2 regions of the Delftia sp. K82 genome follow, and region 2 is predicted to be linked to the other one. Evidence: riboswitches for the same ligand, from Rfam matches in the RefSeq annotation. Region 2 holds a riboswitch; the other holds the start of a gene.
The links. A riboswitch is a leader RNA that binds a small molecule or an ion and turns the genes downstream of it on or off. The one in region 2 is predicted to bind fluoride.
Positions count from the first base shown of each region.

Region 1: another riboswitch for fluoride. It lies ahead of KDK82_RS22300 (voltage-gated chloride channel family protein); the one in region 2 lies ahead of crcB (fluoride efflux transporter CrcB).

Region 1 is NZ_MYFL01000003.1:1,205,049-1,220,779, forward strand. It holds gene KDK82_RS22275 (porin) at 1-693, opposite strand, end outside; gene KDK82_RS22280 (hypothetical protein) at 1,021-2,553, shown strand; gene KDK82_RS22285 (winged helix-turn-helix domain-containing protein) at 2,568-3,299, shown strand; partial or broken gene KDK82_RS33285 (chromate transporter) at 3,471-3,724, opposite strand; gene KDK82_RS22295 (DUF190 domain-containing protein) at 3,911-4,324, opposite strand; gene KDK82_RS22300 (voltage-gated chloride channel family protein) at 4,321-5,616, opposite strand; fluoride riboswitch at 5,694-5,760, opposite strand; partial or broken gene KDK82_RS22305 (IS5 family transposase) at 5,931-6,754, shown strand; gene KDK82_RS22310 (ATP-dependent endonuclease) at 6,751-8,205, shown strand; gene KDK82_RS22315 (HNH endonuclease) at 8,198-9,046, shown strand; one part of gene KDK82_RS22320 (IS3 family transposase) at 9,629-9,920, shown strand; one part of gene KDK82_RS22320 (IS3 family transposase) at 9,920-10,812, shown strand; gene KDK82_RS22325 (DMT family transporter) at 10,915-11,967, opposite strand; gene KDK82_RS22335 (TolC family protein) at 12,554-13,756, shown strand; gene KDK82_RS22340 (hypothetical protein) at 13,753-14,337, shown strand; gene KDK82_RS22345 (efflux RND transporter periplasmic adaptor subunit) at 14,334-15,443, shown strand; gene KDK82_RS22350 (efflux RND transporter permease subunit) at 15,461-15,731, shown strand, end outside.
Region 2 is NZ_MYFL01000001.1:2,486,946-2,502,676, reverse strand. It holds gene KDK82_RS11060 (DNA polymerase III subunit chi) at 1-390, shown strand, start outside; gene KDK82_RS11055 (hypothetical protein) at 394-1,245, shown strand; gene KDK82_RS11050 (D-2-hydroxyacid dehydrogenase family protein) at 1,292-2,308, opposite strand; gene KDK82_RS11040 (DUF4124 domain-containing protein) at 2,941-3,471, opposite strand; gene KDK82_RS11035 (hypothetical protein) at 3,579-3,782, opposite strand; fluoride riboswitch at 3,896-3,959, shown strand; gene crcB (fluoride efflux transporter CrcB) at 4,041-4,427, shown strand; gene KDK82_RS11025 (ATP-binding protein) at 4,605-5,162, shown strand; gene KDK82_RS11020 (FecR domain-containing protein) at 5,210-6,181, opposite strand; gene KDK82_RS11015 (sigma-70 family RNA polymerase sigma factor) at 6,186-6,662, opposite strand; gene KDK82_RS32745 (hypothetical protein) at 6,743-6,889, opposite strand; gene KDK82_RS11010 (hypothetical protein) at 6,917-7,339, opposite strand; gene lexA (transcriptional repressor LexA) at 7,502-8,176, opposite strand; gene KDK82_RS11000 (asparaginase) at 8,275-9,246, shown strand; gene adk (adenylate kinase) at 9,339-9,995, opposite strand; gene kdsB (3-deoxy-manno-octulosonate cytidylyltransferase) at 10,260-11,051, opposite strand; gene KDK82_RS10985 (Trm112 family protein) at 11,119-11,301, opposite strand; gene lpxK (tetraacyldisaccharide 4'-kinase) at 11,366-12,382, opposite strand; gene KDK82_RS10975 (biopolymer transporter ExbD) at 12,396-12,821, opposite strand; gene KDK82_RS10970 (MotA/TolQ/ExbB proton channel family protein) at 12,853-13,485, opposite strand; gene KDK82_RS32005 (hypothetical protein) at 13,633-13,884, shown strand; gene xseA (exodeoxyribonuclease VII large subunit) at 13,881-15,218, shown strand; gene KDK82_RS10960 (Fe-Mn family superoxide dismutase) at 15,537-15,731, shown strand, end outside.

The DNA of each region.
Region 1 (15,731 bases), on a different contig from region 2:
CAGAGTCGCTACACCGAAGTTGTACGACGCTGCTGCACCATATTGCTTGAGCTTGGCACCAGCAGTCGTGACATCGGTTGCACCGTACGAAAGCGAGAGGCTCAGAGGACCGTTGTCATAGGCCAAACGCCCAGCCATGTGTCGACCAACTTTGGTCAGCGGATCTTCGTCCATAGCGTACATTGCTTCCGCTTGGAAACCCGCGAACTTCGGAGAGAAGTACTGAATGGCATTGTCGTAACGATAGTACGACGCGATTGTGCCAGGCAAGCGGCTGGTGACGTTGGAGCCGGCCAGGCCGATCACATTGAAGGGATCGAACTTGGTTGCATTGATGGAAGCAGGCGAGAAATCGCGACCCAGGCGAACTTCACCAAAATTGCCCATCAGGCTGATCGTCGAGCGACGCTGGAAGAATTTTCCCGTCGAGCTGAAGGTGCCGGTATCGGCATTAACGTCAGACTCAAGCCAGAAACCAGCTTTCAGGCCTCCGCCAAGATCTTCTACGCCACGAAAACCGAAGCGGCCGGACGACAGACCGCTGTTGTTCATCGTCAGGTTGCTTGGAAGATTGCTGTTGTTCACGTAACGCGTGTTCACGTCAACGATACCAAACAGGGTGACGGAGGATTGAGCACTTGCACTTGCAGCAATGCCTGCCAGCGACAACGCAACTATATGTTTGAGGTTCATGATCAGTTTCCTTAAGAAAGCGGTAGGTTGATGCCTGCTTAGGCCATCAAACGGAATCCTAAACGTCACACAAAAAAATATCGCTCAGTGAAAAGGAATGAGCATGTTTGCGCAAGCCAAAACTGCGCATTTCCATCGTTCATGAACCCTCTTTCCAACATCTCAAGCTGCAGATCTGATTTCTGATAGTTCCGAGGCATAGCGTTTCATGAAAATTGCAAATATGTCATTTTTTTGAGTGGAATATGCCATCACAAATTTGTTAGTGTCTTTGAAAAACTAGGATTCGGATTTTTTGCTCAACTTATAGTGATTCCGGGAGATGTGATGCGGAGAGAGGATTTACAGCTCAGGCAGCTTGCGAAGACTGGGGATACAGAGGCATGCTTAAAGCTTGGTGAAGCATATTTAACAGGCTCACCTGGGATAGCCAAAAATACTTCCATCGGGATTTCTTATCTCAGATTGGCGATCCCAAAAGCCGAACAAAGAGTTGCTTCCTGCTTAGCAAAAAATCTATCGCTCCGAGAGCTCATCAGCGAGGACCTGGCTTTCGCTCTTAGGCAAGCTGCTGAAGTGGATGAGATCGCTAGATTAAAGTTGTCAGCCTGGCACTTTCTTCGTTGCGAGCCAGATATGGGAATTTCCTGGCTACGCCGATGCCAGACCAGACTTATTGAGAGCAATGCTATCGATAGTCAAATTCCATCTGTTTCCAAGATATTGGAATCCTTATATGCACTACGTGTTATTAATCCGAAAGATGTCTCTTATGTCATCGAAAGCGAGGCTCGATCCGCACTAGATGAAAATCGCCTCGACAAGAGCATACAGATGATATCAATGCTCTCAATGAGCTGCCGATCTGTTGCGCTTGACCCAGTTTTTCATCAGCTGATATGCGACATTGTTGCGTATGCAGAGAAATTTAGGCGCGATTTGGGTTGTCTATCCAAGAGTATGATCGAGCAGAGCTTAGAGCGATGCTCTGCAAATGGCGATCTCAATGCGTGCCATATTTTGGGAAGATCACTAGCCGGATATCCATGCGGTCATTTACCGGCGGATCGACTTGTGCGCTCACAAAATCTCAGGAAATCCGTTGCACTCCTCTTGCGATGCGCCGATGCTGGCATGTCTATCGCTTGGCTGCATCTATTTAGAATTTGCTCCGATTACCGCAGCTCTGTAGCAAATCCAACAATGGCAAAATTTTGCCTCGAAAAGGCGGCAAAACATGGAATTGTAGAAGCAGAACGCTGCCTCGGAATAATTATTCTCAGAGAATCCTTGGATATAGATTCAATGGCAACCGGAATGAAGTTACTTCATTCTTCTGCCCACAAAGGGGATTCACTGGCTAAGACTTTGCTTTGCTCCTTCGTACTTCCTGTTTCTGGCTTAGAAGAAGATGCCGAAGCAGCAATATTAGAAATCCAAAGCGTTACTCCCATGCTGGCGATGCGACTGCGACTGGCAAGAGCTTTTGGACTGACAAAGCTCGAAGCCCTGTCCATGAATATTACAACCACCATTCGGCCATGGGGTTTGGTTTTAGAAAAGAACACCCTCGTTGCGAAGGGAAAGCTCTCCGAACCAAGAGTTATTCCTGCAACTAGCACTTATGCGATGAACTGCCTTGATATCGCATCAGCTCTTTTTACATCTAATTCGTTGGAGAGCACGATATTTGAAGGATCGCTTAGAGCGAGATCGCTGCAACTGAGGAGGTTGCTCCAGAAGTTGCATGTACAGGAGAAAATTTTCTTTTCTTCAGCGTCTTCCCAAGAAAGAGAAAGCACCAGAGTGGGGGCTAAATGGGCAAAGGTGCAAAAAGAAATCCTAAAAGAATCCTTCTAGGTGCAAATGTATAAATGCGAATAGTTGTAATTAGATCTTATGAAGATTTTCCACAATATCTCAGAGAGACTTTGCATAATTTCGAGCTCACAATAGAAGAATTTATCGACTATGACTCAGGTATGAAGTTCGCCATAAGCAATAATATTGCCATCATACTGGTTTATGAGAAACAGTCATATTTGGAGAAGGTAGAGTTATTCTGCAGGCAAGGCCCTGATAAATATCTCCCAGTTTCGGCCATCACAAAAATCACACATAACACTGGCCACCAGCTATTTTTAAGAGATAAAAAGACATTATCAATGTCGCGTATCAAAAACAACGAAGAGATCATAAAAATTGTTGAAAAAATCAAAGCCGGCTTGCTGCGCGACTTGAGAAACAGAGAGTTTTATAATTTAGAAGATCTCGTGCTTGATTTGTCGAAACAAAGAGCAGAACGTGGTGGTAAGAGACTTGACCTAACCAAAGGTGAGTTTTCGTTGCTATTGGAATTCATGCGTCGATCAGGACGGGTTTTATCCCGAGAGTATCTGGCGGTACATGTTTGGAAGAAAGAAGGCGAATTTACGAAAAATATGGTTGATGTTGCAGTACGCAGACTACGAAAGAAGCTAGACGACAATCATGAGTTGAAGCTACTCCATACTCGAAGGGGTGTGGGATATATTTTAGAAGTCCCCGCAGCCAAAGAATTGGAGCCGGAATCATCCACTCGAGATTCAGAGACACAAGCGCCTTGAACGAAAAAGTGGTGCGCCGTTTCGTATATTGGGTGTAACTGTGCTGCCTCGCAGAGAGTTGAGTCAATTAAATCGACGCAGATCCCACACACTCGCTTAAATCAAACCTCGCCAACAGAACTAGCCCAGCTCTTATTTCGCAACTGTAGAGACTCGATGTTTCCAATGCGCGCCCGCCAAGATTACGCCCCAGGTGCGGTGCAACAGCCAACCGATGTAGATCTCCAGCTGGTGCGCGTCCGGACCGGTCAGCAACATGCTGTAGTTCAGCGCATGCAGGAACCGCTTCTTGGAAATCCAGCGGCGGCAGCCCACCAGTTCCTCCTGCATGTGGAAATCTGGCCAGCAGGACCTCCAACGCTGATGAAGCCAATCTTCACCCGAAAGCGCACGTGCGTAATGGCTCTGAGCACTCGGTGCGCCACTGCACTTTAGTTTGTGCCCCCTCCCGAACGGGGGAGGAGTGAGCGATCGGCGAAAGCACGGGGCTCTGGGCTGATGCGCCGCGGCCGTCAAGGGCTCGTGAAGGTCTGCATGCGAGCCGCTGCAGCCGCTCAGAATCTGTGCACCAACAACAGGTTCACAACGAACAATTGCCGCTCACCTCGCCGTCATTGTTCATCCGGCGGCGGCTTGGTACCCCGGCGCGCCTCCCCCGGAAACCGGAACGGCCCAAGCGGAAGCTCGGCCAGAAGCAAGACCGCGTGCACCTTGTTCAGCTCGCCTGCGTGCTCATGCATAAAGGCGCGCAAGCGCTGCTCAGAGTCCAGCAGTTCCAGGCATTGAGGATGTCGCATGTCGAGCACTTCGGCATGGCTGTGCGAGAGACGTTCGCCCGGCAGGTAGCCCGAGCTGACCCGATGCAGCATGGCCTGGCGGATGTGCGCGTTCTTTGCTGCAACCAGCAGGTGATGAGCCAGCGCAGGCGCGCTCAGGCGGTGCCAGAAGCGCGTGGCCTTGGCCGTGCTAGCGCCCGGGAAGTACAGACGCAGAGCTGCCAGCGTGGCCGGTTTGGTGCTCATCATGCTGGATCCTTGGTCTTGGTTGCCTCCACATCGCGGCGTGGAACTTCGGCCCCGGTCAGGCTGCGCCTGTGGTGCTTGCTGTGGCCAATGCGCTGGGCGTGGTAGATGCCTGCATGCCCGGAGAACAGGTAGGCGGTGACGCAGCCGATAGCCGCCAGTGGTCCGATGCCAGCGCCGAACAGCTCCATCGCCATCAAGGTAGTAGCAATGGGCGTGTTCGCCGCCCCCGCGAATACTGCAACAAAGCCGATGGCGGCCATGAGCGCGAACGGCATATGCAGCAAAGGCGCCAGGACGTTGCCCATGGTCGCACCGATGTAAAACAGCGGTGTCACCTCGCCGCCCTTGAAGCCCGTCCCCAGCGAGGCGACCGTGAACACCAGCTTGCCCAAGAAGTCCCATGGCAGCATGGGCTCTTGGAAGGAGCGAGCGATGTCCGGAATACCCAGGCCGATGTAGCGGTAGGCGTCGAGCGCCCAAACCGCCGTGGCGATGACGAGGCCGCCGAAGAAAGGCCGCAGTGGCGGGTATGCGATCAGGTGTTTGACCAGCGCGCCGATCTTGTGCACGGCGGTGGCAAAGAGCATTCCGACCAGGCCAAAGAGAATGCCGGCGATGATGACGGCGACCACACTCCAAGCATCGATATTGTTCACGGCGCTCATGGCGTAGTGGGTGTGGTGGACTCCCCAGGCGGTGCAGACCTGATCGGCTACGAAGGCTGCCACGATGCAGGGAAACAGCGCGTCGTAGCGCATACGGCCGATGGCCAGCACCTCCAGACCGAAGACTGCCCCGGCCAGCGGCGTGCCGAAGACCGAAGCGAAGCCGGCGCTGATTCCGCTCATCAGCAGCACGCGGCGATCGTCTTGGTGGAGTCGGAAAACATGCGTCAGCTGGTCGGCCAGAGCGCCCCCCATCTGCACGGCGGTGCCCTCGCGCCCGACTGATGCGCCGAACAGATGGGATATGACGGTGCCGCCCAGTACCAGCGGCACCATGCGTAACGGCACCACCTGCTTGGGGTCGTGAATCTCTTCGATCAACAGGTTGTTGCCGCCGTCCACCCGCTTGCCCAACAGGAAGTAAACGAGGCCCACTGCCATGCCTGCGAAGGGCAGCAGCCAGATGATCCAGGGATGGGCCTCACGCCAGGCCGTCGCCAGGTCCAGGGACAGCAAGAAGAACGCGGAAGCGGTGCCGGCCAGGGCCGCCACGAGGGTGGCGAAGATGAACCACTTGCCCAGATAGGGAAGCAGTTCAAGCTGTTCGAAATGGGGGAATTTGCGCATTGGTCAGGTAGCTCGAATTAATCGGCCTGACCAACGACGAGTTGCATGCGCGAGCGCCTACAGCCCTGAACAAGCCAGGTTCTGTAGGCGTCATCAGCCGCACTAGTGCGGCGGTTTTAGAGGCACGCCATCTCTTTGCGCTGCATTATAGGAAAAAGCATGGATGCTGTGCAGTACGCGCCGCGAGATGGCCGGTGTTTTGATTTATTAAAGTCGTAAACATGCTAAAGAGTGGCTAACACCACTTCGTCACAGGCCCCCGCAGAGCAGTTACGCTCGCTGCCCTCATGGCATGACGACCCGTAAGCAAAGAACTGTGGCTACAGCTACAACCCCTGATCCCAGCCTTCGTGCCTTCTGCCAAAGGCGATGCGCGCAAACTCGCAGTCAGCGATGAAGCCGTCCTCAACGGCATCTTGTTCGTGCCGCAAACAGGCATTCCATGGGAAGACCTTCCCCAATCGCTGGGCTACGGCAGCGGCATGACTTGCTGGGGGCGCTTGCGCGACTGGAACGCCGCTGGTGTCTGGGAGCCGCTGCACTAAGCCATGCAGACTTGCTTGCGTGAACATGACCAAATCGATTGGAGCCGGGCCAGCATTGATGACTCCTCGGTACCAAGCCCCAGGGGCAGGAAACGGGCCCAAACCCCACTGACAGAGGCAAGCTCGGCTCCAAGCGGCATATCGTCGTAGATGCCAGAGGCATCCCGCTGGTGATCTTGGTCAGCGGCGCGAACCGGCACGACTCCACGATATTCGAGAAGTGCGTGGACGCGACTCCTGCGATTGCTGGCCTGCCAGGACGTCCCCGTAGAAGACCGGCAAAGCTGCACGCCGACAAAGGCTACGACTTCAAGCGATGCCGAGCCCACCTGAGGCAGCGGGGCATCATTGGCCGCATTGCCAGACGAGGCATTGAGAGCAGCGAGCGCCTGGGCAAACACCAGTGGGTGGTGGAGTGGATGCACAGCTGGTTTGCAGGCTTTGGCAAGCTGCGAATCCGCTTTGAACGACGGCTGGATATCCACGAAGCGCTGCTGAAATTGGCGGCAGCGGTCATCTGCGCGCGCTTCGTGGATCGGTGGTGTTCGCCAGTCTTAAGCCCAGATATAATAAAATTTAGGGAGGAGAGATGAATTTCTACAAGAGTACTAAAAACCGCGACTACGTCCTGCCGCAGGGAGCAGAACTCCCGTGTGTCGTTTACATCGTAGACAACTGGGACGACTACAACTTCGAGACGTTGTACCACCTCTGTCTGTTCAAAAAGAGCGGGGGCAAAGAAGTTCTTGGGGATGTGAAGATTCTCCAGACCAACAGTCGGAACACCAAGATCCCCGATTCGTTCCCTTCTCTTGGTCCTGAGTTCTTTAGCCTTGGTCAGGACTTGGAGTACTACGAGAACATGCGCAAGCATCTCCCGAAAACCCATCGCAAGGTATTGGATGCTTTGAACGACGTCGTCGTGAAGCCGCAGTTGCTCGATGAAATCGAAACGTCGAGTGGCTTCCGCAATTCGCTGATTCGATTCAATGATGCTAAGCTAGCTTTGCGCGACGGACTGGCAACGCTTGAGGAGCGGCCCTTGGAGAAGGGCTATAGGTTCATGTACTCGGGCAAGATTCCAGGCGCTGAAGAGGGAGTGTCCATAGACGTGGACCTTCAGCCAGATGACCCTGTGCCAGGCCGAATCCTCGCGATCATTGGTCGCAACGGAGTGGGGAAGACTCAATTTTTAGCCCAGCTTGCACGAGACCTTGCGACGACAAAGCGGGTGTCGATAGAGACAGCCAGCCAAGTAGAGTCTGCTTTTGAGCCTGCCAGACCTCTTTTCTCACGAGTCATCGCGTTGTCCTTCAGCGCATTCGACAAGTTCCAGCGCCCCGAGCCGGAGAAGTACTTCAGCTATATCTACTGCGGGGTGCGTGATGACAGCGGCGGAATTTCTAGGCGAGCACTTGAAGCGAAGCACCTTGAGTACCTAAAGCGCATCGTTGAACAAGACCGTGAGGACCATTGGGAGCAGCACGTTGCGAACGTAATGGGCGTTCCGAAGAAAATTATCTCCATTACGGAGCACATCGAGGAGCTTGAGAAGAGCCTGCCGCCCACCATGAGCTCCGGGCAGTCCATCCTGGCCTACTTCATTTCGGCTGCACTGGCTTACCTCAAGGAAGGGTCGCTGGTCATCTTCGACGAGCCCGAAATTCACCTGCATCCCAATGCAGTTGCGCTGCTGATGCAGACCTTGCAGGCACTGCTGAAGGAGTTCGACTCGTACGCAATCATCGCGACCCATTCACCGGTGGTGATCCAGGAGGTTCCCCGCAAGCGGGTCATTCGGTTTGAGCGTGAAGGCAACATCACCACTGGCAGTCCCCTCGGCCATGAGTCATTTGGGGAGAATATCGCCGAGCTGACCCGCCTGGTGTTTGAGACTGTCGAGATTCCAAATTTCTATAAGAAGACATTACAGGCGCTGGCCAAGAAACACGATTTCGACACGGTCGCCAAGATGTTCGACGAACAGCTAAGCCTGCACGCAACGGCGTACCTTGCCTCGCTGTACGAGGACGGGGATGCATAAGCTTACCCTTGCAGCCGGTCTCCCGAGAGAGCATTTTTCCGGTATCGTCGATGGGAAAAGCGGTGACCGAGGCGCCCGATTGACGGACATGCTACCGGTAGTCCAAGCTCACTATGGAGTCTTTGAGGCTGCCTATACAGTGGCGGACATCAGTGGTGTGGCTCAGGGCACTTGGACGAAGACTGAACGTGAAGACCTGCTGCACTGCTATGAGACCACGGCCAAGGCTCTGCAGCAACTGAAGACGCTGATTTTAGACAGCCAGCCGGAAGGCATTCGAGAGGTTTGCCCTTACTGCGGCATCGGTGGCCCCAGGCAGTTTGACCACTATTTGCCAAAAGAGAAGTTCCCCGAGTACAGCGTCCACTCGTACAACTTGGTGCCGTGCTGTGGCGTCTGCAATGGCAAGAAGGCCGATATCTGGCTGCAGCCCAACAACACCCGGACATTCATCAATTTTTATCTCGACTCTTTGCCTGCAGTGCCGATGCTCGACGTCACGGTTCAATGGTCAGTGAAGAACGGCAAGCTCGTCCCGGTGTCGATATTTCAGTTAGTCTGTCCAGCTGGGTTTGGAGCAGCTGAGTTCCAGCTCGTCTCGAATCACTTCCAGAAGCTGGGTTTGCTCGCAAGGTACAAGGACCAGGCGCACACTGAGTTCCTTGCCATTCGAAATGCTGCGCTTTCCAGAGAGGCGAAGACTGTAGTGGTGCTGCGTCGGTTTTTGGGAGAATTTGTCAAGAATTGGGAGCAGACTTTGGGACCGTTGAACTGGCGCATCTCGCTCTACCGAGCGCTGATTGCACACACAGACTTCCTGCAGACTTGCCTCAAGCCATAGGCTAACAGTTTGGACTGTCCCTGATAGGGGAGACTGGCCTGCGGTGTATCGGCACCACCCGATCGCCTGCGACGGAACGGCGGGTCTGTCCGATACCGACGTTCAGCGGGAGCTCAAAGAACAGCTGCAGCGCTGCCATATGGAGTGGTCCCGGTCTAGTAGACAAACCCCAGCCTCAAGCCGAGGCGCGTTCAAGCGTCTCAGATCTAGCGCCGGTCAGAGGTAGCAGTGGCGGGGAGCTTCGCCGATGGTTGCGTTTTTTAAATCATCCATCCTCTGTGCGATTTGCTCTCGGCACAGCAGGTGATGCTGCGTGCGGCGGATGTCTGCCTGTGTTTCCGACATTAGCTAGGCCCATCGATCGTCGCGGACGTACGAAGGCCGCATGAATGCTGGATCCCAGTTTCCAATTAACCCAAGAACAGCCGGCGCGGGCATAGCGTCGGCTTGCGGCTAAAGCAACCGTTTGAGCGCGCTGGAAACTCCATTGAGCATCTCCAGCGCTGGAGCGTGACACTTTGACCCTGCCTCGATTTCACGTACAGCAAGAAGTTGATAACTTCAGAGGTACGGAGAATCGAAATGAAAGAAGGCAAGCTGCCCAAGCGGCAGTACACACAGGAATTCAAGGCTGAGGCCGTCAGACTCGCGGCGTCAGTCGGCGGACACGAGGCAGCACGTCGCCTGGGCGTGCCGGTGGCAACGTTGGGCAACTGGTCCAGGCGAGGTGTCGCAGCGAGCGGCGGCAGTGGCGCGGCTGTGCCGCCCACCGAGGCGCCTGCGCGCCGCCCCGTGAGTGAACTGGAGGCGGAGAACAGCCGCCTGCGCAGAGAACTGGCCGACGCGAAGCTGGATGTGGAAGTCCTTCGAAAAGCGACGGCGTACTTCGCCAGGGGGTCGCGATGAAGTACGCCTGGATCGACGAGCATCGCGACCAATACACCGTCAGTCGGCTTTGCCGCGTGCTGCAGGTGTCTCGCAGCGGCTACTGCCAATGGCGCGTGCGCCCGCCCAGTCCCAACACGCTGGCCAACCAGGCTCTGGACGCCAAGGTGGCGGCCATCCACGATGCCAGCCGTCGAAGCTATGGCCGCCCTCGGATCGTTCACAAGCTGCGCCAGCAGGGAGAGGTCGTCAGCGCCGAGCGAGTGCGAAAGAGCCTGCGGCGCCAGGGCCTGCGCCCGGTGTACAGAAAGCCGTTCGTGACGACCACCGACTCGGCGCACCGTTTGCCGGTGGCGCCGAATCTGCTGGATCGGCGCTTTGATGGTTGGCAGAGCGACCAGGCGTGGGTGGCGGACATCACGTACGTGCCCACCTGCGAGGGCTGGCTGTACCTGGCCGCCGTGCTGGACCTGGCCAGTCGGCGCATCGTCGGCTGGTCGATGTCCGAGACCATCGACGCCACGCTGGTGTGCTCCGCTTTGAAGTCGGCATGGTGGCTGCGCAAACCTGCCAAGGGGCTGCTGGTCCACACCGACCGCGGGTCGCAGTATGCCGGCGGGCGCTACCGGGCACTGGCCGCCGAGCTGGGCATCACGATGTCCATGAGCAGGAAGGCCAATGCCTGGGACAACGCGCCGATGGAGAGCTTCTTCAAGACGCTGAAGGTCGAGCGCATCCATCAGGTACGCTACGACACGCGAGCGCAGGCCAGGCTGGACATAGTCGATTGGATCGAGGGCTGGTACAACCGCCAGCGCCTGCACTCGGCCAACGGCTTCCTGCCCCCAGTGACCTGGGAGAACGCTCGTTTGGCTGCATGACTTGGTGTACGTGGAAACGAGGCAGGGTCACCCTCTACCCCTGCGGGACAGGAGGCTGCAATCACGATGCGAGAATCTTGCGCAACGTCGAGCAGGCATTGCTCAATGCACATGCCGATGATGAATGTCCGGGTAGTGCGGATGCCTGTGAGTCAGCACCTCGTGCGTATGGGCATGGACATGAGGTTCTTTGCCGCCCCATTCAGCGCCATGGCCATGTTGATGGTGCTCATCATGTCGGTGGCTGTGCGTATGCACGATCGGCTCATGCGAGTGCTCATGCTCATGACGCTCTCGCAGGTGAAGCCAAACGCCGATGCCCATGAACACTGCCGCCGCCCAGAACAGCGTGGAGGGCGCTTCTTGCAAAATGGCGAACGACAGTGCCACACCGAACAGCGGTGCGACGGAGAAGTACGCGCCGGTACGAGCGGTGCCAAGGGTTCGGAGTCCGACAACGAAGAGAGTCAAGCTGAGTCCATAGCCCAGGAACCCCACAGCCATGCTTGATATGACAGCTGCGGGCTCGGGTTGCTGAGCTCCCATGTAGACAGCCAACGCAGTGTTGCAGACTCCGGCCAACAGACCTTTGCAGCACGCAATGACCATTGCATCATTCGAAGACACTTGGCGCGTGAGGTTGTTGTCGATGCCCCAGCAAAGGCAAGCAGCCACGACGAGCAATGCATGGGGCGAAAGTGAAGCGCCACCGGGTTGCCAGGAAAGGAGCACACCACCCACGACGATGGCGACCATGCCGAGCACGATGTGCCGGTCAGCGTTTTCCTTGAAAACGACCCATGCAATCACGGCGGTAAGCACCCCTTCGACATTAAGAAGCAAAGATGCTGTCGCACCCGATGTCTCGGTAAGGCCCCACATCAGAAGCGCCGGGCCCAGCATCCCGCCGAACAGTACTGCGCCAAGGAGCCATGGGATGTCCTTCTTCGAGATACCAACCGCCGGCGCTTGGTCGGGCCTGTCCCAAAGTTGCCGGATGGCGAGCAATGCACCAAGACCGATGCCGCTTCCGAGGTACAGCAGTCCCGCCAACAACAATGGCGGCACATCTCCAACGAGGAGCTTAGCGAAAGGTGTGCTGGCACCGAAAAGGAGGGCCGCAGCCAGGGCAGGAGATGCTGAGCGGACGGACATGGGATGAACTTTGGAGCTGATTGCTCTCAATCCTAAGGGTCCCCCACCGAAGGGCCTGCCCGATGTTCGGCATACCCCGTTTGCCAAAATGGCCCTAGCGAGTCATTGGCATACAGCTTTTTGCACACGAACAGGTAGACTCCCTCCCCGTGCGTAAATCACTCATCCTCGTAGCAGTGCTCTTCGGGATGCTCTGGCAAAGTCTTGCCATAGCAGGCTCGGCTGTCTATGGAGAGGATTTCGAGCACACGCTCATGCACTGGTCTGAGGCAGGACACCATCATCACGATGATGGGTCCTTCCACGAAGCTGATTCGGACGACGCCAGCCAGCACGTCGCTCTGGACGCAGTGTTGAGCCTCTCGGCCCTGCTGCCCTCCATGTCTCTCAGTCTTCCTCCTGCAGATGCTGGGCAGGTGCTGACGCTGCACGACGCTGCGTTCCCCAGCCCGTCTCCGCACCGATTGCGAAGACCTCCCCGTCTCCTCCTCTGAACTTATTGGTCGGCATGCCTGATGGCTTGCCGAGCCCGTGGCGTGCGCGTTTGAACGCGTGCTCGTCACTGCTTTAAGTCACGAGGTGTACCTTGAAATCCGTTTTATTGGCCTTTGGCATCGCCATCGGCCTGGGCGCTGGCATGCCCTTTGCCAACGCCCAATATGTGACGTTGTCGCAAGCTGTTGATGCGGCTTGGCAGCGCACCACCGACTCACAGGAGTCATCTGGCCAGGTCCGTCGTGCAGGTGCTGAGCTGGAGGTCGCCAGGTCCTTCTGGTCAGCCGCTCCCACACTTGAGATTGGCCACCGAGACGACCGGCTGCAATCGAACCGCGGAGCGAAGGAGACCGAACTCGGCATAGCGCTTCCGTTGTGGAGGCCTGGACAGCGCGGCGCCCGCCTGGACGCAGCGCAGGCAGACCGAGATGCCGCAGAAGCATCCATAGCAGCGGGCCGATTGCGTACGGCAGGCGCCGTACGCGAGGCAGCATGGAACATCGCAATCCAGCGAGCCGAGCTAGAGGTATCCAAGGCACGGCAGTCAGCCTTGCGGTCCCTCAGTGCGGACGTTGGGAGAAGAGTCGACGCAGGAGAGTTGGCTCGGGCCGATGGCTTGGCGGCGCGAGCAGAGATGCTAGGAGCGCAAGCTGCTGTTCTGGCCGCAGAGCAGCAACTCCAGGCTGCAACCCAGGAGTGGTCAGTGCTAACAGGCTTGACCGCAATACCGGAACCGACGCTTGAGCCTGATGTCATCGGTCCGGAAGAGCATCCAGCCTTGCGCTTCGCCCGGTTGCATGTCGAAGCGGCGCAACGCCGCCTGAAGGCAGTGTCTGCGTCGTCGACGGCATCACCGGAGCTCATTGCCCGAGTCCGTCAAGACACCTCCGGCCGAGCCGAGGCCAGCAGCCATTCGTTTGGACTGGCCGTGCGCATTCCCCTCGGAGCATCCAAACGCAACGCGCCATTGGTCGAAGCGGCAATGACAGCGCTCAATGTCGCTGAGGCGGCCGAGCGCCAGTTCAAGGACCGGCAACAGGCGGCACTGACAACGGCAAGGTTGACCGAGGCCAACGCACAACGACAACTGAAAGACGACCGCAAGCGGGCGGCCCTGTTGTCTGAGCGGGCCCAACTGATGGAGCGGGCATTCGCGGCTGGTGAAGGCGCGCTGCCTGAGACGCTGAGGGCCCTGTCCGCAGCGCAGGACGCTGCCGCAGCAGCCAAGCGCCAGGAGGCGGCGGTTGGTCTTGCCCGTGCCAAGGTATTGCAAGCGCTAGGAGTTACCCCATGAATTTCAAAAAACACTGCATGGGGTACGTTGCTGCAGCCCTGTTTGCATTCGCCGATGTCAGTCTCGCGGCCCCTGGTGCCCATGGTCCCAATGGCGAGCATCTTGACGGGCCCGCTACTCAGGTCCAGGGCAGCAGCGCTCCGCGCCTGGAGACACGCTCCGAGTCGTTCGAAATGGTTGGGCGTCTCAGCGTTAGCGAATTCTCTATGTTCATCAATCGGTATGAGACCAACGAGCCCGTGCTGAATGCGCAGGTGGAACTGGAGCTGGGCAACCTCAAGGCCACCGCGCCATTCCATGCAGACCAAGGGGACTATGCAGTCGCTGACGAGGCCTTCCTCAAAGCGCTTGCCGCCCCTGGTGAGCACGCGATGGTCATCATGGTCACGGCAGGCAATGAGGCAGACCTGCTCGACGGAACGCTGGTTGTTCTGTCAGAAAGTGCCGAACACGGCCACGGTCACCACATGTCAAACGCCATCAAGGCTGCCATCGTTGCAGGCCTGGCACTTTTGTTCTTGATTGGCTGGGCAGTCATGCGTCGGAAAGCTACCGCCAAGAAGGCTGGAGTTTCCCAATGAAGTACTTCCTTTCAGCTCTCATGGTCGCACTGTGCGCCTCCGTTCACGCCGCTCCTGGTGCGCATGGCCCCAATGGCGAGCATCTTGACGGCCCCTCCGTCCCCACAACGTCCAATAGCCTGAGCCGATTGCCTGACGGTAGCGTCAACGTACCGATGCTCGCCCAACGACGATTGGCGATTCGGACCACGTTCATCACCGAGCAGGATGCCGGCGTGACGGTGCAACTGCCTGCTCGCATTGTCATGGACCCCAATGCAGGTGGTCGAGTGCAGACGGCGCTGGGCGGCCGCATTGAGGCAGGTCCCAGAGGGTTGCCTGTCGCGGGGCAAGCGGTACGCAAAGGAGATGTCCTCGCCGTTGTCGCGCACCAGCCAGACCCCATCGCACTGGCGAACCAGCATGCAGCCTTGGCAGAGCTCCGCAGCGGCCTGGAATTGGCTCGCCAACGAGTCAAACGGCTTGAAGGCCTCGAAGGGTCTGTACCTCGCAAAGACATTGACGCAGCTCGAGCGGAACGCTCAGGTCTGGAAGCTCGGTCATCCGCAGTGGGGGCCAGCCTGAGCACACGGGAGAGGTTGGTGGCTCCGATAACCGGAGTGATCTCCCGCGCGGATGCCGTGGCAGGACAGTTCATTGAGCCACGCGATGTGGTGTATGAGATTGTTGACCCGGGCCGTGTACTGGTGGAGGCATCGACAGCCGATGCAGCGCTGGCGGGCAAGCTGTCCTCCGCCTCCTTGTCAGGCATTCCAGATGCCGAACTCCAACTCATTGGAGCCGCGCGCGCCTTGCGCGATGGCGTGTTGCCACTCACGTTCCGATTGAGCTCCAAGCAGGCGCTTGCCGTGGCTGTGGGTCAGCCGGTCACAGTGCTGGCCACCCGCAAAGACACGACCAAGGGCTATGTCCTGCCGGCGCAAGCTGTTACCCGGAACGCTGCGAATGAGCCCGTCGTTTGGATTAAGTCCGGAGCCGAGCGGTACATACCGCAGCCAGTGCAGTTTCGCCCCTTGGATGCCCAGCGCGTGGTGGTCACGCAAGGTCTGGGCAGCGACAACCGGGTCGTGGTCCAGGGTGCACCGCTGATTGCACAAATCCGCTGAGCCCAGGAGACACACTCATGTTCAACTGGGTCGTTAGAAATAGCCTCCACAACCGGCTGTTCGTACTGGTCTTTGCGGCCATTTTGCTGGTCTATGGAGCCATTACCGCTTGGCGCACGCCGGTGGATGTGTTCCCGGACCTCAATAAGCCGCTTGTCACCGTCCTCACCGAGGCCGGCGGCATGGCCCCTGAAGAAGTGGAGCAACTCGTCACCTTTCCGTTGGAGACGGCGCTCAACGGGATGCCCGGCGTGACACGGGTTCGCTCCATGTCCGGAGTGGGTCTGT
Region 2 (15,731 bases):
GCCTATGTCTGCCGCCTGGCGCGCAAGGCGCTCAGGCACCGCACGCAACTGGTGGTGCTGGGGTCGCCGCCGCTGCTCAAGGCCTTGTCGCCCAGGCTGTGGAGTGTCTCGCCCACCGACTTCCTGGCCCATGCGGGCGAAGGCGATGGGGCAGACATCATGGCCTTCTCGCCCATCGTTCTGCTGGAGCGGCTGGACGGCGCGCCGCACCACGACATGCTGGTCAACCTGGGCGGCGAAGTGCCCGAAGGGTTCGAGCGCTTTGCGCGTGTCGTCGAAGTGGTTTCCGCCACCGACGAGGAAGACCGCCACCTGGCCCGGCAGCGCTGGAAGCACTATGCGGCCCAGGGTATTTCCATCAAGCGCCATGACCTGGTCCTCAAGGAGTAAGCCATGAGCGCTCCTCCCTCCAAAACCCCACCGCGCTTTGTTCCCACGCTCACCGATGTCGTTGCGGTGGATGCGGTGCAGGCACCGGTTCAGGCGGTCGAACCCCCGGCACCCCTGGCACCCCCCGTGTCCGAACTGCCGCTGACGGACGAAGCGACGCCCTGGGCCAGCGAAGGCATGCTGGCGCCTCGGCGTGGCGTGGTCACCCTGCCTGCGTCCCTGCCGCCGCTGCCGCAGGACCTGGAGCCCCAGCGGCCCATGGTCACCGAGCAGGATGCACCTGAGGAAATCCCGACACCTGCAATGCAGCCTGTGCTCTCGGACTATCAGCCGCCCAGCGCCCCGTCCGTGGAAATGCAATTGGCCCAGGAAAGCCGTCTGGCCGAAATGGCTGATGTGACTGATGCGGCAGGTGCGGCAGGTGCGGCAGGTGCGGCAGGTGCGGCAGATGTGGCTTCAGCGGGCGACGCGGCACCGGTCGGGGAAGTGGTCCCTGCCGACCTGGTGGTCCCGGTGGTGCAGGCTGTCGTGGCAGAGGCGGCTGCCGCGCCGACGCCGGCTTCCCCCGCCATGCCGGCCGCCCCCACCATGGAGTCCATCTGGGACAGTCATGCGCAGCAGGTCACCGAGGAATATCTGGTCCATCGCCTCATGCAGCGTGTGGACCTGGTGCTGGACCAGCGCCTGCGCGACGCCATTGCCACCGTGGTTCAGCAGCAGACACGGTCCATCGTCGTGCGTCTGCGCGAGGAGGTGGAATCCGTCGTGCGCCAGGCTGTCTATGAGGCGGTGGCCGATGAACTGGCCTTTCGCGCCACGGCCGCACGTGGCGACTCCGGCCAGGGCGGCCGTTGAGTGCAGGGCAAGGGCGGGTGGCGCAAGCCCCCGCCTGATCCGGTCGTCAGCCTGCGCGGGCCGGGCCTGAGAACACCTCGGGATTGAGGATGTTGCTGGGCTGCCCCGCAACGAAGTTCACCACATTGTCGAAGGCAGCGCGAAAGTACAGCTCGTAGCTGTCCTGCTCCACGTAGCCGATGTGCGGCGTGCAGATGCAGTTCTCCAGCCGCAGCAGCGCATGGCCCTGGAGAATGGGCTCGCTCTCGAACACGTCCACGGCCGCCAGGCCCGGCCGGCCTCGGTTGAGCGCACCCAGCAGGGCATCGGCCTCCACCAGCTCCGCGCGCGAGGTGTTCACGAACAGGGCGGTAGGCTTCATGCGTGCCAGATCCTGCGCCGTGACGATGCCGCGTGTGGCCTCATGCAGTCGCAGATGCATGGACAGCACGTCGGATTCGGTAAAGAAAGCCTCGCGCGATTCCGCCGCCGTAAAGCCATCGGCCTGCGCCTTCTGGCGCGAGCTTTCGCTGCCCCAGACCAGAACCTGCATGCCGAAGGCATGGCCGTAGTGCGCGACCAGCCGTCCAATGCGGCCGTAGCCCCAGATGCCCAGCGTGCGCCCGTGCAACACGCTGCCCAGTCCGAAATTCGCAGGCATGGACGCAGCCTTGAAGCCCGATTGCTGCCAGGCGCCGTGCTTGAGGTTGGCGATGTACTGCGGCAGCCGCCGCGTGGCCGCCATGATCAGCGACCAGGTCAGCTCTGCCGGTGCAATGGGCGAGCCCACGCCCTCGGCAATCGCAACGCCTTGGTCGGTACAGGCCTGCACATCGATATGAGCGCCGGCCTTGCCGGTCTGCGCAATCAGCTTCAGGCGCGGAAGCTTTTCCAGCAGCTGCCGGCTGATCTGCGTGCGCTCGCGGGTCAGCACGATGATGTCCGCATCGCGCAACCGCACCGACAGCTGGCCAACGCCCTTGACGGTATTGGTGAAGACCTTGGCGTTGAAGGGCTCCAGCAGACGAGCACAGTCCAGCTTTCGCACGGCGTCCTGGTAGTCGTCAAGAATGATGATGTTCATTGCCTGTGAATCCGTCATAAGCCTTTGATTTATCTCTGGTTTGCCGCGCAAGATGTTGTCGGCAGACACTTTAATCTGTCGTTGCGCTCTGTCTTCGGCATCGTCGGCACTTGCCTGAGCTGGGCTGCTTGAAGGTTCTACGACGCTCGCGCAGCCAAGGCCCTGAAGCCCGGCGAACACATTGTCGTTCAAGCTTGTCCCAACCTGAGGCTGGAGGCTTCGGTCAGTACCAAATCTTGGACCTGTCGTTACAGAAGCCTCGCAGATGCAAAGGCTCAAGCCGGCGAAGTGCGGCCGTTGGCCCACCATGCCAGCCGCACAGGCTGCTTCTGAATGGCAAGCTGCATCTTGCTCCGCTCGCCCCGTGGCTTATCCAACGAACGCAGGCAGGCAGGCCAAGGTCGGCTCCGCGCAACCGTATCAGTGGCTTACACACTGGAACGTCTTGGCGACGACGATGTCGAGAAGGCTTGGTGGATGGCCGCCTGTTGTGAAGTCGGTGAAGACCGGTTGGCGGCGGTCTGAAGAGGCTGTGTGGCATTGGGAGAATGCCTGAACATGTTCCCCCGCTGCTGAGTGGCGCGAGAGGAGTCATGATTGCGCTCGATATCTGGCAGTTCCGTGCCTGGTTCTCATTGAGAAACTGGTTGCTGAATGGAGTGGGGTACTCCCGGTGTCACAATCACCTTCGGCGGCTCCTGCATCAGGGGCGTATTTGAGCCGCATGCAGCATTGACACCCGTGATCGCGGCATTGGTCCGCATCCGTTTTTCGTCTTGGGAAATGGTGCGAATGCTGGAGACGAATTCCAGCTCCTTGCGCGCCTGCTTGCACTGAAGGGACGCGCCGAGCTGCTCGGGCGCAGGAGCAGTTGTCTGGCGGGCTTGCTGCTCGATGATACGCTGCTGGCTCTCGATCTGGCGCTGCTGCATTTCGTTCAGCTGGCGCTGATACTTTTGTTCATTCGCCTGTGCTGCATCAGCCCGCTCACGGGAGATCTCATCGTCCGATTTTTTGCGCTGTATCAGAGCTCCAGTGTCATTGCTGCTGCAAGGACTGTCTGAGAAAGTCGACTTTCCAGAAGCATCCTTGCATTGAAAGACCTGGGCTGCGGCAGGCAATGCGAAAAGTGCTGTAAAGATTGCTGTGGTCAAGAGTCGCATATGCATATCGATGAATTGATGGGCCTGATCGGATCCGAATTACAGACGAAGAATAGTCCTTTGACCCGCATGCCCGGCAACTTTCGTCTTGGTTTGAATGGCCCGCTTCACTCTGCGTCCCGCAGGGCAGCGCGGCGGGCTGCTTCAGCGGTCTCCTGAGCCTCCTTCTCGGCTTGCCTGAAACGTTCTTGTGCTGTGGTCGGTGTGCCGTCATGGCCGCCTGCGGCGCGCTCACCGATGTGAATGTTGGAAAGCCTTGCTGTGCCGTACAGCAAGGCCGCTGCAATGATCAGGAGCACGATGAATTTCATTGTTGCATTGTGCCGCTGGTCATTTGGAGGGTACGGCCAGCGTCTGCAACGCAATCTCACACCTCTGCCGCTTGCCAGGTCCAGAGTAAACTCGCCCCCGCAGCCAGCACTCGCTGCACGATGGGAATGGAGCTTCCCGAAACCGCCCTGCGAAGGGCTGATGGCTCCTGCCTTGGTGGGATGGGTCCTGCCGGTGGCGGGGCCATGTCTTGATCTTGCCCGGCACGCCCGTCCCGGTTATTCGATGAAAGGACGGTCATGGGGTTCTACGGTTTCATTCTGGTGTTCGTTGGAGGCGGCCTGGGGTCTGCGCTCCGGCATGGCGCGAACTTGCTCGCACTGCGGCTGGTGGGCGGTGCGTATCCACTGGGTACGTTGGCGATCAATGTGCTGGGTGCCTTCGTGATGGGGGTGGTGGTGGAGTGGTTTGCGCTCAAGACATCGCTGCCGCAGAGTGCGCGGCTGTTCATCACCACTGGCATTCTGGGTGGCTTCACCACGTTTTCGACGTACGCGCTGGAGGTCGGCATGCTGTATGAGCGTGGCGACTGGCTGGCCTCCGTGCTGTATGCGCTGGGCTCGCTGGTGCTGGGCGTGGCTGCGCTGTTTGCAGGGTTGGGGCTGGTGCGCATGGTGGCCCATTGAGACACCGTGATTGCGCTATGCTGTGCGCCATGGCCCGCCGGAACGCAACGCAGATTATTCGCACCATCCATTGGATGGTGGGTTAGCCAGCGGCCTTCAGCGCCATGCAACCCGCCCAGAGGAGGCGGGTTTTTCATTCTGTCTCCGGGGTTTTCTCAAGCCTTTCAGGAGATGGATATGCAGGTTTCCGAACAGTCCCGGCCCCGTTGCGCAGAATATGCCGATGACCCTGCCGCCAACGCGCGGCTTGCCACGCTGCACATGGTCTGCTGCAAGATCGGCTCGGGCAAGTCAACGCTGGCACGGCAATTGGCGGCCGGGCCCGGAACGGTGTTGGTCAGCGAGGATTCCTGGCTGGCCGGCCTGTACCCCGGCGAGATGCAGTCGGTGGCCGATTACGTGCGTTGCAGCACGCGGCTCAAGGGGTTGATGGGGGCGCATGTACAGGCGCTGCTGGACGCTGGCGTGTCGGTGGTGCTGGATTTTCCGGCCAATACCCTGGAGGGGCGGGGCTGGGCGCGCAGCGTGTTCGAGAAAGTGGGCGCCTCGCACCGCCTGCATTTTCTGGATGTGCCTGACGAGGTCTGCAAGCAGCGCTTGCGTGTGCGCAATGCGGCAGGCGAGCATCCGTTTCAGGCCAGCGATGAGCAATTCGACCTGATCACGAGCTACTTTGTCGCGCCCTCCGACGAGGAGGGCTTCGACGTGGTGCATCACCCGTATGCGCCGCTCTGAAGTGCTGGTTTGGACGAGAGACTTCGCCACGGCCTCATCCCATCATCTCAGCTTGATCGCGCTTGCACCTCCACCCAATAGCGGGTGCGGGTGCGCAGTTGCAGAGGAAAGCGGCTGACGAGCGCGGCCAGGGCGCGATCCGTGTCATCCACGGGAAAGGCGCCCGAGACAAGCATCCCGGCGACCTCGGCCGAGCAGCCCAGGTAGCCGGGCCGGTAGCGGGCAAGGGCGTCAATCAGCTGGCCCAACGGCATGTCCAGTGCGACCAGGCCGCCTTCATGCCAGCTGGCTGCAAAGGGGTCTGCGGACGTGGGCGGCTGGGTGGCGCTGGACGAGAAGGCGGCCTGCTGTCCGGCCTGCAATTGCGCGGAGGGTGCATCGCTGTCCAGAGGCTGCAGGCGCACGGCCTTTTCCTGCACGGTGACATGGCACAGGCCATCGTCCGCGAGATGAACCGTGAAGCGCGTGCCCAGGGCCAGTACGTGGCCTTGCGGGGTCTGCACGCTGAAGGGGCGGCCCAGCGCGTCGGGCTCGGTGGCGACGAGGATGCGGCCACGGTGCAGGCGCAGCAGGCGCTGGCGGTCGTCAAAAACGGTGTCCAAGGCGGTTGCCGTATCCAGGGCCACCAGGGAGCCGTCGGGTAGCTTTAGATCCCGGCGCTCGCCCGTGGCTGTGCGCTGCCCGGCCTGCCAGCTTTCCAGTGGTGCGCCTTTCCAGGCCATCCAGGCCATGGCGCCGCTGCCCAGGCCCAGAGCCACGCCGCGCACCACGGAGCGGCGGGTGGGCGAGGTGCGACGGCCCAGCGCCTGGCGCGCCAGTGGTGCGGGCAGATGCGACAGTTGCGCGGTGACGGATTGCACGCGCAGCCAGGCGCGCTGGTGGGCGGGATCGGCCTCATGCCATTTCTGCCAGTCCTGTTGCAGGCCTGCTGTGGCAGAGGCGCCGCGCAGTTTCACGTGCCAGGCGGCGGCCTCATGCAAGGCGCGGCGGTCGTTGCCTTCCAGATGTCTCTCGCCCATGTGGCTATGCCAGGACCAGGCAGCAATGCTCCATCGCCCGGGTCAGGTAGTTGCTGACGGTGCGCAGCGATACACCCAGGCGCTGGGCGATCTCTGGGTAGCTCAGTTCCTCGAACTGGGCCAGCACGAAGGCTTCGCGAACCTTGGGAGGAAGGCTTTGGAGCATGCGGTCCACATCCAGCAGGGTCTGCTGGACGATGGCCTGCTCTTCGGGCGAAGGCGCCAGTGATTGTGGCAACTGGGCCAGATAGTCCAGATAGGACTGCTCCAGCGTGCGGCGGCGAAACAGGTCGGCGACCAGGCCCCGGGCGATGGTGGCCAAGTAGCGCCTGGGTTCGCGGATGTCCTGCTGCGGCAGGGGCGAGCGCAGCAGGCGCACAAAGGTGTCCTGGGCCAGGTCGGCGGCATCGTCACGGTTTCCCAGGCGTTTGCGCAACAGGCTTTCCAGCCAGGGATGGTGATTCTGGTAGAGGCTGTGCACGGAGAAGGCTGGGGCGGAGGAGGCGGGCGCAGTGGCAATCGCTGCTGCAAAAGATAATAAGAATGCTTATCAATTATCTTTCAGGCCTGCGCCCCTCCCGCAAAGAGGGCGTCCACTTGTTGCATGTGCGCTACAGGGTAGTGGTGGCCGCCAGCCTGCAGCAGCTTTGCGCAGGCCGATTCCTCGTGCGGCACGCGGTCCGCGCCGCCCAGGTTTGTGTCGTGCAAGGTGTGTCGCACACCTTGCATCGGGCCTCAGTTGGCTGCCGGTCCGCCATGCGCCTCCATGCGCTCCAGCGCAGCGCAGACATCGGCCATGCGCCCGGAGATGAACAGGCATTCCGGCTGCTCCTGCGGCGACCGCTGGATGATGCGCAGGCCTGAAGGCTGCTCAGGTGCGGATTGCAGGGCGGGCTGCGTCGGCAGCAAGGGCAGGATCAGCTGGGCATCTCCATGGTCTGCAGCGCGTGCGGCCTTGCCGCGGCGCTGCTGGCTGCGCCGGCGTGCCTTGCTGAAAGAGATCACGTTGGCGGACTCGGGTGCTGCAGCAGGTAATGGCTGGCACGCAGGGGCTTGTGCAAGTGGCATGGCCGACTCCATGGCGGTCGCAGTCAGGCGGATGCCATGTGCCAGGCGCAGGAAGGAAAAAGAAGACAGTGTTGGCAGAGCGAATCCCATGTGACGACTCCTGTTGGCGTGTTTCAAAGAGGCATGGACACAGGCAGGATTGCGGTTTGCGGGCAAAGCTCCGCCCAGGGCGAAGCTCCAAGGCTTCGCGCCTACCACCTGGGCGGTGCGTGAAATGGGGTGAGGCGGCCTGAGAAGGGCCGCCAGTCCGGCTTACATGGACATGCTGTTGCGGATCAGCCCCACGGCCAGGCCTTCAATGGCAAAGGCCTCTTCGGGGGCGACGCGAATCACCGGGTAATCGGGGTTTTCCGGCAGAAGTTCCACGCCCTGCGTGGTGCGGCGCAGGCGCTTGACGGTGACTTCATCACCCAGGCGCGCCACGACGATCTGGCCGTTGCGGGCTTCGTGTGCGGACTGCACGGCCAGCAGGTCGCCGTCCATGATGCCCGCGTCGCGCATGGACATGCCACGCACGCGCAGCAGATAGTCGGGGCGCGTCTGGAACAGGCTGGGCTCGACGGAATAGGTTTGGTCGATATGTTCCTGGGCGAGAATGGGCGAGCCCGCCGCAACGCGGCCCACCAGGGGCAGCATCAGCGGTGCCAGGGCCGACAGCGGCAGTCCGAAGCTGGTGCCGCGCGCGGCATTGATGTTGCGCACGGTGTCGGTACGCAGGCGAATGCCGCGCGAGGTGCCGCTGACCAGTTCGATCACACCTTTGCGGGCCAGGGCCTGCAGGTGTTCCTCGGCAGCGTTGGCGGACTTGAAGCCCAGCGTGTTGGCGATTTCCGCGCGTGTGGGAGGCGCGCCCGTGCGGGAGATGGCGGCCTGGATCAGGTCCAGGATCTGTTGCTGGCGGGCGGTGAGCTTGGGATGGTCGAGCATGGCGTGCGTCCGGTCCTTGAGGGCAGATGGCAGGCTGGGAGGCCATCTGATGATTTATACAGTATCTGTATTTTTAACCAGTTTTCCAAGAGGTGCAAGTGGGGCAGTCAAAGTTGGTGATTCTGGGCACGGGCGGGACCATCGCCGGCCGGGCGGATTCGCAGTCGCAGGGCGTGGGGTACAAGGCCGGGCAGATCACGGTGCAGTCGCTGCTGGAGGCCGTGCCGGACCTGGAGCAGCAGGCGCTGGGACCCGTGCAGACGCAGCAGATCGCGCAGGTGGACAGCAAGGATATGGACTGGCCCGTGTGGCGCGCGTTGCTGCGCGCCTGCACGCAGGCGCTGGAGGATGCGGACACACGCGCCGTGGTGATCACGCATGGAACGGACACGCTGGAAGAGACGGCCTGGCTGCTGCACAGCCTGCTGCCGGCCACCAAGCCCATTGTGCTGACCTGCGCCATGCGCCCGGCCACGGCCCTGTTGGCCGACGGGCCGCAGAATCTGCGCGATGCCGTGAGCCTGGCTGCCAGCGGCGGGCGCAGCGGCGTATGGGTGGTGGCAGGCGGCGAGGTGCATGCGGCAGACCAGGTGCAGAAGGTCCATCCCTACCGGCTGCAGGCAATGCGCTCCGTGGAAGGCGGGCCGCAGGCGTTGGTGGAGGAAGGGCGTGTGCGCTGGCTGGTGCCCGATGCGCCGTCCGCGCGGACCATGGTGCCTGCGGCCATGTCATCTGATCTGCTGGCGCTGGATGAGCTGCCCTGGGTCGAGGTGGTGTTCAGTGGCGCCTTGGCGCGTGCCAGCGGCGTGAATGCGCTGGTGGCGGCAGGCGTGCGTGGCATCGTCGTGGCTGGCACGGGCAATGCGACGGTTCACGAAGGCATGGAAGCGGCCTTGCAGCGTGCCCGTGACAAGGGCGTCTGGATCTGGCGGGGCACGCGCTGTGCCGAAGGCCTGCCCGTGGCCTCCGGCCTTGGGACCAACCCGGCAGAGGCCGATCTGGCGCAGCTGCCCGTGGCAAAGGCCCGGATTGCGATGATGCTGGCGCTAGCAGCGCAGCCGCGCGATTGAGCCGGGCGGCGACACCGGCATTTCTTCAGTTGCTGGCGGTCAACAAAAAAGCACCCTGCGGGTGCTTTTTTCGTTGTGGCACATGGCCTGCATCACTCAGCCAGTGCAGCCAATGCGCGTTGGGTGATGTCCTCGACCGAGCCCAGGCCGCTGATGGCGCGGTACTTGGGCGCCGCTGCGGCTTCCTTTTCGGCCCATGCGCGGTAGTAGTCCACCAGGGGGCGGGTCTGGCTGCTGTAGACGTCCAGGCGCTTCTTGACGGTTTCTTCCTTGTCGTCTTCGCGCTGCACCAGCGGCTCGCCGGTCACGTCGTCCTGGCCTTCGATCTTGGGCGGATTGAACTTGACGTGGTAGGTGCGGCCCGAGGCGGGGTGGGAACGGCGGCCGCTCATGCGCTCGATGATGGCGTCGAAGGGCACATCGATCTCCAGCACGTAGTCCAGCTTTACGCCAGCGGCCTTCATGGCGTCTGCCTGGGGAATGGTGCGGGGAAATCCATCAAACAGGAAGCCGTTGGCGCAATCGGCCTGGGCGATGCGTTCCTTGACCAGATTGATGATCAGGTCGTCGCTGACCAGTTGGCCGGCGTCCATCACGGCCTTGGCCTGCTGGCCCAGGGGCGTTCCGGCCTTGACGGCGGCACGCAGCATGTCACCGGTGGAAATCTGGGGGATGCCGTACTTCTGGCAGATGAAAGCGGCTTGCGTGCCTTTGCCGGCGCCGGGTGCGCCCAACAAAATCAGTTTCATGGAAGTCCTTGAGGAGAGTAGAAATTCTTGTCTGCCGGATCGGCCCACCGGGGCGGACAGTCCATGCGTCATATTTTTGTCGCGGGCAAGGATAGCACGCACAGGGCTAACACTGGCTTACACGCAGAGGGCAAAACTGTCGCCTGTGCAATCTCCAAAAACTGCGTTTTGCTGTCCGACAAAACCGCATGTGCAGTTGTGTTGTGAATGGCGATGCCGGGCATCGCCATTGGCGCATCTGTATTGGCGTATGCGGGATCGGATTCAGGCGGACAACCGGGCGCGCACCCGCTCCAGGTCTTCGGGGGTGTCCACGCCGGGGCCAGGTGCATGGGGCGTCAGGTGGACGGCGATGCGGTGGCCGTGCCACAGCGCACGCAACTGTTCCAGCGCCTCCAGCACCTCGGTAGGGGCGGGAGAAAGCTGCGGGAAGCTGCGCAGGAAACCGGCACGGTAGCTGTAAATGCCGATGTGGCGCAGTGGCGCGAAGCCGGGGTGGCCCGGTGCTGCCGCTGCAGATGCCGTCTCCCACCATGCCTGGCCTGCATGTTCACGCGCAAAGGGGATGGGTGCGCGGCTGAAATAGTGGGCCATGCCCTGGGCATCGCAGACGACCTTGACCACGTTCGGGTTGGTGAAGTCGGCCAGGCTGTCGATGGCATGTGCCGCCGTGCCCATGCTGGCCGAGGGCCGCAGCGGCAGCAGGGCAGCCACGGCATCGATGAGGTCGGGAGCGATCAACGGTTCGTCGCCCTGGACGTTGACGACGATGTCGTCGCCATCCAGGCCCAGCAGTTCGCAGGCCTCGGCCAGGCGGTCGCTGCCGCTGGCGTGGTCGCTGCGGGTGAGCACGGCCGCAACGCCGTGCGCGGCGCAGGCGGCGACGATGCTTTCGTCATCGGCCGCGACCACGCAGCGCGTGGCGCCGCTGAGGCCGGCACGCTGTGCCACGCGCACGACCATGGGAAGGCCTGCAATGTCTGCGAGGGGCTTGCCTGGCAGGCGGCTGGAGGCAAGGCGGGCAGGAATCAGAACCGTGAAGGGCGCGGTGGGCATGGTGCGTTGCGGAGAAGGTCGAAAGTGCGGGCGCGGGCGTTGTCGGAAATCGGGCCTTGCGGCGCGATCAGTCCTCGAGCTCGTCGTCGTCCAGCGTGCGGGCTTCGGCCTCCAGCAGCACCGGAATGCCGTCGCGCACGGGGTAGGCCAGGCGCGCGCTGCGCGAGACCAGTTCCTGGTGCTCGCGGTCAAAGCGCAGCGGGCCCTTGGTGACGGGGCAGACCAGCAGTTCGAGAAGTTTGGCGTCCATGGCGGATCCTGTGTTTTGGAGGGGGAGGGCGGGCCGTGGCGGCCAGCCAAGACGGTGATGATAGTCAGGCGCGTGGCCTGCGCAGCGCCTGCAGCCGCTGATCCAGCAGCGCCCAGAAATCTGGCGGCAGCTGCAATTGCAGCGCAACGGACCAGGCCTGGGGATGGGTTCGCCACAGCTTGACGGCATCCTTTTCGGTGCAGACCAACGGGTCTTCATTGCGTCCCAGGCGCTGGAAGCTCTCAAAATTATAGTGATCCGGCAGCGCCTGGGCGTGCTCCAGCGCCAGGCCCTGTTCACTGGCCAACATGGAGAAAAAGCCCTCGGGCCGGGCCACGGCGGCCACGGCCTCCACGGGCCGTCCGCGCAGGGCCGCCAGGGGAATGCGCTCACCGTGCGCATTGACGCCTTCAGCGGCCAGTTGGCGATGCATGGCAAAGGCGGGCGCATCCGTTGGCGGGCAGGCGCCCGCGTGCAGCACGGCGGTGACGGGGCGCGGCCAGGGTTCGCGAAGCGGGCCTGCCGGCAGCAGCCAGCCATTGCCGATGCCGTCGTCATTGAAGACGCACAGCTCAATGTCGCGGGCCAGGGCCAGGTGCTGCAGGCCGTCGTCGCTGATGACCACATCCACCTGCGGATGGCGGGCGCGCAGGGCCTGGACGGCCTCGATGCGCTTGCGGGCCACGAAGACCGGCACGCCGCTGGCACGCGCCAGCAGCGCGGGCTCGTCGCCCACATCGGCGGGGGCGCTGTCAGGATGGGCTTCGCGGCAGTCGTCCGTGCTGCGGCCATAGCCGCGCGAGACGATGCCAGGGTTCCAGCCGCCATCCTGCAGATGGCGGGCCAGGGCGAGCGTGACGGGGGTCTTTCCGGCGCCGCCCGCAATCACGTTGCCGACGACGATGACCGGAATGCCGGCCTGGCCTGCACGCCTGAAACCCAGTGCATAGGGCAGCCGATGCAGGCCCAGCAGGGCACGGTACAGCAGGGACAGGGGAAGGAGCGCGCAGGCCAGCGGGCCGCGGTGGCGCCAGGCCGCGCGAAGCCCTCGGGCTGCGGGGGTGGGGCCATTCCCGGGCATGGAGGCCTTGCCCTCAGCGCCCGGCGCTGGCCGACGTCTGCGTGGCAAAGGTGATCTGGGACAGTCCGGCGCGGCGCGAGGCCTCCATCACCGACACCACGGACTGGTGCGGCGCGGTGGCGTCGGCGCTGATGATGACCACGCTGTCCTTGCCGGCAACCGCCGCTGCGGCCAGTGCCTGGGTCAGGCCGGTGACGCTGCGGTCTTCCACGGCGGTCTTGTTGATGGCGTAGCGGCCGTCGGCAGCGATGGCGACGATGATTTCGCGGGGCCGGTCGCGCTGCTGCTCGACATCGGCCACGGGAAGGGTCAGCTGCAGCTCGGTGAACTTGCTGTAGGTGGTGGACAGCATCAGAAAGATCAGCACCACCAGCAGCACATCGATGAACGGGATCAGGTTGATCTCGGGCTCGTCACGGCGGCGGGGACGGAAGTTCATGGCAGGTCTCTCGCGTGCGGGTTCTGCGGGTTCACTTGCCGCCGACGCGCACCAGGTGGCGCACGAACTGCTCGGAGGCCAGCTCCATGCCCAGCAGGTAGCCATCGACGCGGGCGCGGAAGTAGCGCCAGAAGATCAGCGCCGGAATGGCGACGATCAGGCCGAAGGCCGTGTTGTACAGGGCGATGGAGATGCCGGCCGCCAGCTGCGCCGGGTTGCCGCCGCCGGTGGCCGATGCGCCGCCTTGCGAGCCGAAGATCTCGATCATGCCGATCACCGTGCCCAGCAGGCCCAGCAAAGGCGCGGCAGAAGCGATGGTGGCCAGCGCGCTCAGGTGCTTTTCCAGCGTGTGGGCAGCGGCGCGGCCGGCGCCTTCCATGGAGGCGCGAAGCTCTTCTTCGCTGCTGTCCGGATGGGCTTGCAGGGCGCGCAGTCCGCTTGCCAGGACTTCGCCCAGCGTGGAGTTCTGGGACAGCTGCTGCACGACTTCCTGGCTGGGCAGGCCGCGCGAGGACACGGAAATCGCCTCGCCCAGTAGGGCGGGCGGCGCCACGCGGGCCGTTTTCAGCGCCACGAAACGTTCAAAGACCAGGGCCAGAGCCAGGATGGAGCAGGCAATCAGTGGCCAGATCGGCCAGCCTGCGGCTTGTATGATCGACAGCAAGTTGTTTTCCCCCCGCGTTTAACTGCAGCCGACGATTATGGCCCAGCCATATGGCCGGTCCAGGCGTCTCGTGTCCGCGATCGCCTGAAAACTGTGACCCGGCGCAGCATCCAGGCAACGGGCGGCTCCCCATATTCGGGATTTTGGATGGTCGCTATAGCACAGATTTCTGTGGATAACTTTGTTATCAAGCGGGTTGCGCAAACGCCGCTGCGGCGGCGAATGGACACTGTGACAAATGTGAATTCTTTGTTGCAGCAAAAAAATCTTTATGAATCAATTGCTTGCGAGGTGTTTTTGAGAGTGCTTCTGCAAATTGCCGCCAAAGTGCCTGCTCGGGTCTGCATCCGCCTGCCTGTGGAGAATGTTGCACTGCATGCAGACCGGGAGGCCGCATGAGCGGTGCATTCGGCGCAATGAACCCAGCAGCGGCGCCGCTGGTCTGGGAAGTCGGCGCGCTGTGCCGCGCCGTGGGCGACGCCTTGCAGGCACGCTTCAATCCGGTGGCGGTGCGCGGGGAGATCAGCGGCTTTTCCCGCGCGGCCAGCGGCCATTGCTACTTCAGCATCAAGGACGCGGGCGGGCAGATCCGCTGCGCCATGTTCCGGCGTGCGGCCCAGCTCATGGATTTTTCGCCGCGCGACGGCGAACTGGTCGAGTTGCGGGGCCGGCTGGGCGTCTACGAGCAGCGTGGCGACCTGCAACTGGTCGTCGAGAGCATGCAGCGTGCGGGCCAGGGCGCCCTGTTCGAGCAGTTCCTGCGGCTGAAGGCGCAGCTGGAGGCCGAAGGCCTTTTCGACGCAGCCCGAAAGCGCAGCCTGCCGCCGCTGCCGCGCGGCATTGGCGTGGTGACTTCGCCCGGGGCTGCTGCGCTGCACGACGTGATCACGGCGCTGCGCCGCCGCGTGCCCCATATCCCCGTGGTGCTGGTGCCTGCCCTGGTGCAGGGCGCGCAGGCGCCGGCCTCCCTGATCGATGCGCTGCAAAGGCTTTATGGCCTGGCGCGGGAAGGCGCGGGCTCGGTTGATGGCTCGGTGGCCGGCGCGCCGCCCATCGACACCATCTTGCTGGTGCGCGGGGGCGGCTCCATTGAAGACCTTTGGGCCTTCAATGACGAGCGCCTGGCCCGCACCATCGTGCAAAGCCCTGTGCCCCTGATCTGCGGCGTGGGGCACGAGACCGACTTCACCATTGCCGACTTCTGCGCCGACCTGCGCGCGCCCACGCCCACGGCGGCGGCCGAACTGGTGAGCCAACCGCGCGAGGTCTGGATGGGTGCGCTGCAGCTCATGCAGGGCCGCCTGGAGGATTCCGTGCAGCGGCTGCTGGACCGCCAGCAGCAGCGCCTTGACCTGGCAGCGCAGCGCCTGGGCCGGCCCAGCGAGCAACTGGCCCGCAGCCGGCTGCAGCTCAGCCGCCAGGCCCAGCGACTGCGCCATGCCATGCAGTTGCGGTTGCAGCGCATGGACCATGCGGGGCAGGGCCTGCAGGCGCAGTTGCCTGCCGGCATGCGTCGCGGCCTGGACCGGCGCGCGGATCACCTGGCGCGCATGGAGCTTCGCCTGCAACTGCTGGACCCGCGCCTGGTGCTGCAGCGCGGCTATGCCCTGCTGACCGATGCCGAGGGCCATCCCGTGACCGAGGCGCGCAGCGCGCCACCGGGCACGGCCTTGCAGGCACAACTGGCCGACGGCAGCCTGGACCTGGTGGTGACGCAGCCGCGCCTGCTCTGAACTGCGGCGCCCTGGGTGCAGCGTTCGGCGTGCAGGGAGTGGCGGGCGGCAGGCGGTATCCGTGTAGGCCGATTGGCCGGATCAAGGTCAATTCACATCCACCCCCGCAGCAGCGGGCCAAGATGGGCCATTTGGCGCGCGCTTTCGCCGCAGGGTCACGAAGTTGTTCCTACAATGCCCGTTCGGGTGCGTGAGGGCCAGGGCTCGCAGCAATGCGTGCAGTGCAGGCCCCGCGCGACGGTCACGGCAGGCGCTGCAGGCGCTCTGCGCAACAGGTGCTGGCCCGTCCTAAAAGATTTCAACCACGAAGGAAACACCATGGAACATACCTTGCCCCCTCTGCCCTATGCGATTGACGCGCTGGCACCCCACTACAGCCAGGAAACGCTGGAGTACCACCATGGCAAGCACCACAACGCCTATGTGGTGAACCTGAATAACCTGCAAAAGGGCACCGAATTCGAAAACATGACCCTGGAAGAGATCGTCAAGAAGTCTTCCGGCGGCATCTAC